DNA from 2 places in the Staphylococcus sp. CoH_129_LAB_1 genome. Region 2 is predicted to be linked to the other one. Evidence: riboswitches for the same ligand, from Rfam matches in the RefSeq annotation. Region 2 holds a riboswitch; the other holds the start of a gene.
The links. A riboswitch is a leader RNA that binds a small molecule or an ion and turns the genes downstream of it on or off. The one in region 2 is predicted to bind thiamine pyrophosphate.
Positions count from the first base shown of each region.

Region 1: another riboswitch for thiamine pyrophosphate. It lies ahead of tenA (thiaminase II); the one in region 2 lies ahead of thiC (phosphomethylpyrimidine synthase ThiC).

Region 1 is NZ_JBXWKZ010000012.1:34,617-38,050, forward strand. It holds gene AC2FB1_RS05260 (transglycosylase family protein) at 141-887, shown strand; TPP riboswitch at 1,527-1,629, shown strand; gene tenA (thiaminase II) at 1,705-2,394, shown strand; gene thiD (bifunctional hydroxymethylpyrimidine kinase/phosphomethylpyrimidine kinase) at 2,387-3,208, shown strand; gene thiM (hydroxyethylthiazole kinase) at 3,201-3,434, shown strand, end outside.
Region 2 is NZ_JBXWKZ010000010.1:47,773-51,206, reverse strand. It holds gene thiC (phosphomethylpyrimidine synthase ThiC) at 1-1,467, opposite strand, end outside; TPP riboswitch at 1,666-1,769, opposite strand; gene AC2FB1_RS04740 (zinc ribbon domain-containing protein) at 1,957-2,172, opposite strand; gene AC2FB1_RS04735 (hypothetical protein) at 2,179-2,952, opposite strand; gene AC2FB1_RS04730 (PadR family transcriptional regulator) at 2,942-3,280, opposite strand.

The sequences.
Region 1 (3,434 bases), on a different contig from region 2:
TATTTACATATCTATGTAATTTTAATGTAAAAAAAGCACGTTTTTTTTTATTTCACTGTAACCTGTTAGGCCTTCTTAGATGTTAGAGTAGTACTCGTAAAATAATTAGAAAACAAATGACTTAGGAGGATTTTACTATTATGAAAAAGACAATTATTGCATCTTCATTAGCAGTAGGATTAGGATTAGTAGCAGGAAACGTAAGTCATGCTGATGCAAGTGAAAATCAAATTAATAAAGAAAAATTAGCTCAATTAGCGGAATCTAACGATCAATCATTAAATCAACATCCTATTCAAGAAGGATCATATAATTACCAATTTAATTTAAATGGTAAGACTTATCATTTTTGGTCAGATGGAACATATTTTAAATGGGAATATTATCCATCAAACGGTTTAACTGAAAATAGTACTAATCAAAACGTAGCTTCTACTCAAACAACACAAAATGTATCTTACCAAAATAATAATTATAATAACATAAATCAATCAGCTTCAACTTCAAATGTAAGTCAACACTATACAAATGAAGCTCAAACACAACAAGCACCAAAAACAACACAAACTAAACAAGCAACTCAAACACAACAAGCACCTGCTAATGCAACTACAAATCAACCTAAACAATCAACAAGCGGTTCATCAGTAAATGTAAATAGTCATTTACAACAAATCGCTCAACGTGAATCAGGTGGAGATATTCATGCAATCAACCCTTCTTCTGGTGCAGCAGGTAAATATCAATTCTTACAATCAACTTGGGATTCAGTAGCACCAGCACAATATAAAGGTGTATCACCAGCACAAGCACCTGAAAGTGTTCAAGATGCTGCGGCAGTAAAACTTTATAATACTGCAGGTCCATCTCAATGGGTTACAGCGTAAAACTTAATAAATAAATTAATAGTGCCTGGGACATTATGAGTTGTCTCAGGCCTTTTTAATATATTGACAATCGATGACTGATTAAAAAGAGTTTTGTACCATGCGTTGTTTATTATAGTTATAAAAGTTTGGGACATAAAGTTTCTGGATAAGTGAAAAAAGATAAATTCTATTGAAATAATATAGAACTTGTCTTTTTTATAAATTTTTGATTATTTTCAACTCGTTGGGTTGCTCGTCTTCTTATATCGAGTGCCATTAGTAGAGCGAGTTGAGTCATGTTATATTCTTTATATATAAGGAACCTTGTTAATTTAGTTTATTGATATTTATTAAATTATACGAAAGGGCCTTATTTTTTTTTAAGTATTTCAATGTAAAATTATATATAAACACAAAGTATTTTGGTGAGACTCTTGTGGGAACAGGACAAGCTAAAGACTACAGGATGAAGCTGTCATCTAAGAAAGCGAGCCAACAATACGTAGTATTGTAAATAAAGAAGTCAGTAAATGAATTTATAATAAACGCAATTACTGGCTATTTTGATAGGAATTATGTCCCGGTCTCTCATTAATTTTATTTCACATCTTTTTTTATTTGAATTATAACAATGGTTTTGTTATGGTTAAATTAATTGAAAACTACTAGGGGAGCCTTATAATATGGCTGAGATGAAGGATTCAGACCCTTATAACCTGATTTGGTTAATACCAACGTAGGAAAGTAGTAATACATATTCACTCATTCTATTTTTTGAATATTGACTACATTTCTACGTTGAAATGTAGTTTTTTTATTTAAGGAGGAATAGTTAATGAGTTTTTCAGATGAATTAAAACAAGCGTCAAAACCAATTATTGAGGAAATTTATAATGATGGTTTTATTCAAGATTTATTAAAAGGAAAATTATCAAAACAAGCAGTGCGCCAGTACTTACGTGCTGATGCTTCTTATTTAAAAGAATTTACTAATTTATATGCCTTACTTATTCCTAAAGCACCTAGTATGAAAGATGTAAAATTCTTAGTAGAGCAAATTGAATTTATGTTAGATGGCGAAGTAGAAGCCCACGAAATTTTAGCTGACTATATTAATGAATCATATGAAGAAATTGTAAAAGAAAAAGTATGGCCACCTAGTGGAGATCATTACATTAAACATATGTATTATCATGCGTATACACATGAAAATGCTGCATATACTATTGCTGCAATGGCACCATGTCCTTATGTATATGAAGTCATTGCCAAATGGGGTCTAGAAGATTCAAACCTTAATAGAGATGCACTTACTGCTAAGTGGTTTGATTTTTATAGTACAGAAATGGCTCCTTTAATTGAAGTGTTTGATCGTTTATTAAATGAACTAACGGAACATTGTACTGAAAATGAAAAAAGAGAAATTAAAGAAGCGTTTTTACAAAGTACTATCCACGAACGTCATTTCTTTAATATGGCCTATATTGATGAGAAATGGGATTTTGGAGGAAAAAATCATGAATAAACCTAAGATTGCATTAACAATTGCCGGTACTGATCCTTCCGGTGGTGCTGGAGTTATGGCAGATTTAAAATCATTCCATGCTTGTGGAGTATATGGAATGGCTACTATTACAAGTATTGTGGCTCAAAATACTAAAGGAGTTCAACATATTCATAATCTAGAAACTAGTTGGGTTAAAGAACAATTAGATAGTGTATTTGATGATGAATTACCTCATGCAATTAAGACTGGAATGATTGCTACACATGAAACGATGGAACTGATTCAAACGTATTTAAAAAAGCATAGCGATATTCCCTATGTTATCGATCCAGTTATGCTAGCTAAAAGTGGCGATTCCTTAATGGATGATGAAACAAAAAAACATCTTCAGGAAACGCTCTTACCATTAGCTGATGTCGTTACTCCTAACATTCCTGAAGCTGAAGAAATTACTGGTTTGAAAATTGATACTGAAAAAAATATTCGTAAAGCAGGTCACATATTTATAAATGAAATAGGAAGCAAAGGTGTCGTCATTAAAGGTGGTCATTCTGCTGATTTAAAAAATGCTAAAGACTTTTTATTTACTAAAGATGATGTCTATACATTTGAAGAGAAGCGATTTAATACGCCACATACTCATGGTACAGGTTGCACATTCTCAGCTGTTATCACAGCCGAACTCGCTAAAGGCAAAACAATTTATGAAGCTGTAAAAAAAGCTAAAAAATTTATTTCATTAAGTATTGAACATACACCTGAAATCGGTCAAGGACGTGGTCCGGTAAACCATTTCGCTTATATGAAGAAAGTTGGTTTAGACGATGAATAGTTTAGAAAAGATAAGACAAGAGAATCCACTAGTAGTCTGTTATACCAATGATGTAGTTAAAAATTTCACTGCGAATGGACTCTTGAGTATTGGTGCAAGTCCAGCAATGAGTGAAGCTCCAGAAGAAGCAGAAGAGTTCTATAAAGTAGCAGGGGCACTACTTATAAATATTGGGACATTAACTAAAGTAAATGAAAAAGATATTTTAAGAATCGGAAAAATTGCT
Region 2 (3,434 bases):
TGCACCTGGTAACCCTTTAGATAAATCCGCTGCATGTGCGGCAATTTTATATGTTACAACTCCTTCACGCACATCATCTTTGTTTGGTAATCCCAAATGTTCTTTAGGAGTCACATAACATAACATCGCTGTTCCATGACTTGCAATTTGTGCTGCGCCAATCGCTGATGTGATATGATCATATGCTGGTGCGATGTCTGTTACAAGAGGTCCTAATGTATAAAATGGTGCTTCTTTACAATAGAAATCTGCTAAATCTTGGTTTTCTTTAATTTTATGCATTGGAATATGCCCTGGCCCTTCAATCATTACCTGTACATTATGTTTCCAAGCAATATCTGTTAATTCACCTAATGTTTTTAACTCTGCAAATTGACTTTCATCATTGGCATCATAAATTGATCCAGGACGTAAACCGTCACCAAGTGAAATAGCAACATCATATTGACTTAAAATCTCACAAATTTCATCAAAATGTGTGTATAAGAAACTTTCTTCATGATGTGCAAGACACCATTGTGCAATGATTGAACCACCACGAGATACAATACCAGTTAAACGATCTACAGTTAATGGAATATAGTGAAGACGTAAACCAGCATGAATCGTAAAGTAGTCAACCCCTTGTTCTGCTTGTTCGATTAATGTATCTCGATATGCTTCCCATGTTAAATCTTCAGCTACCCCATTTACCTTTTCTAATGCTTGATAAATCGGTACAGTTCCCACTGGAACAGGCGAATTACGTAATAAATATTCGCGCGTAGTATGGATGTTTTTACCTGTAGATAAATCCATAATCGTATCTGCACCCCAGTGTGTAGCCCATACTAATTTTTCAATTTCTGCTTCAATAGAAGAAGACACAATTGAGTTGCCAATATTCGCATTAATTTTGACAGAGAAGTTTTTCCCAATAATCATAGGTTCTGATTCTGGATGGTTAATGTTATTTGGGATAATGGCGCGACCCCTTGCAATTTCATCTCGAACAAATTCTGGCTCAACTTGTTCTCTAATCGCCACAAATTTCATTTCCTTTGTAATAACCCCTTGTTTAGCGTAGTACATTTGTGTCACAGGTGTCTCTTTACTACCACGTCTTGGTTGATATTCAAATGGATGAGCTACATAGTTTTTATGACCTTCTTTTGAAAAACCATTATCAATCGATTGAATACGGCGACCTTCATAATGTTCCACATCATCACGCGCCTCAATCCATTCATCACGTACTTTTGGTAGTCCACGATTAATATCTACCTCGTAACTTTCATCATGATAAGGACCTGCTGTGTCATAAACAACGACAGGATCATTTTGAAAACTGCGTTGTTCTAGTTGTGTGTCAGAGAGTTCGATTTCTCTGAATGGTACAAAGATATCACTATCATTACCCTCGCCTTTTTTAAAAATACGTTTACTTGCTGGAAAAGTTCTTTTAAAATTGATTTTTTCTTGTTCCATTGACATTGCCTCCTAAATACTAGAAGGGTCTAAATATCACTGATGATATGATTCATAAAAAAAGCATTCAGCTTAATACTGAATGCATAAGAATAAGTGAATGTATACGAAAATATATGTAAGTATCATAATGAAGAAAATGATTAATAGTTAAATTGACCTTTTCATCAAACTATGAAAACATCCATATGTCATTGTAAAGTCACTCACTGGCTTCCCTACGCTAGTATTAACTAGATCAGGTTCAAAGGGTTGGAACATGATGTTCCTTTCAGCAATATAAAGCACCCCTAGCAGAGATTATTAAATTATAGGTTATTTAACCTATACTTATACAATGACTTAAAATCCCATAAATATCAAGTCAATATATTAAATAGTTTTTACAACTTTTAGACATCCGAAAGTCTAACTTCACACAACCCGAAGTCTTACTTATATATTAAAACAGCAGTATCCACTGGGATTACTGCTGTTTCTCGAATTGACTTATCCTCCAAAGAACAAATCAATAAAGTCTCTACTTCTGTTTCTATCTTGTTTATAAAATTCGGTATATCCACAATTTTTACAAGTTATCGTCTTAAAATTATTATGTTGTACATCTAATAATTTAGATATACCAGATCCTGTTGCAGACAATGTACCTTCTTCCACTTCTGTATGACCACATTTTATACAACCTTGATTTTGATTTTCTGACATAATAAATCACTCCTTCACTTTATTTTTACGTTTTTTAAATGTAAAGATGAAAAATGCAATATTCAATATTAACAATAAAGCAATGGCTACAATTAGTGAAACAATACTAGATTGAGATTCTGAGCGACTGTATATTTTAACTACCCATCCAATTATATCTGGTAAACAAACAATAAATATCACTAAAGCGAACAAACGCTGTTTCAAAATAACAGATAAAGTCATTACAATTAACAACAGAATCAGTCCTATTATCACACTTTTTGATTCAGTTAGTGTAATGATATGATAAATGGGATAGTGTTTTGTAAGATACGTACTTAATAAGATGAGTCCAAAAATAACTGCCCCCCATATAAAAGCATAAATATATACTCGTCGTTGCTCTCCATACTTTACGAGACCCTTTCTAATTAAGAAAAAAGGTAAAATCGTAGTTATACAAAAGATAAATAAGATATTAATAATAAAACCAATTGTTATATTAAGTTGTTCTGTAAAAAAATTTGGGATAATAAAAATAGCTAGCATAAATGCTGAAAATAAAGCTAAGTATTTAAACAATCCCCTAGTTAAAATTATATATTCTGAGAATTGATCAGCATAATCTTTTACTGGAGTATTTAGAATATCACTAACATCATCGTGATTCTTTTCAGCAAGTGCTAAATGATCTCTTAATTCTTCTATAATATCATTAACCTCATGTTCATCTTTGCCTCTAAATAAAAGTTCAGCCTTTAACTTAAATAAGTAGTCTTCTTTTTCTTTACTTATCATTATTATCACTCCTGAATATATGATCCATACCTTCATTAAGAGCTTGCCACTTTTTCTTAAACTGTTGTAGTTCTTTGAGTCCACTTTCTGAAATAGTGTAGTATTTACGCTTAGGTCCGCCGTTGTCGGATTTACGCATGGTTGTATGTACATAACCTTTTTTATCTAGTCTTAAGAGCACTGGATAAATACTGCCATCACTAATTTCAGGAAATTGATGTTCCTTTAATTTCTCAAGAATTTCATATCCATACGTTTCTCCTTTTGCAATAAGACCTAAAATTGCTCCATCTAAAAGCCCTTTCATTATTTGATTAGATATTGTCATGTGATCACCTTTTACTAACTATCTTATAATATAAGATAGTATAACATTATAGCTACGTCAACTAACTTATAATGTAAGATAGTTGAGTATAAATAAAGCCCCCAGAAGTATTTCAGACTCCTGGAGGTCTTTATGATAAAAAGTTATTTATTAT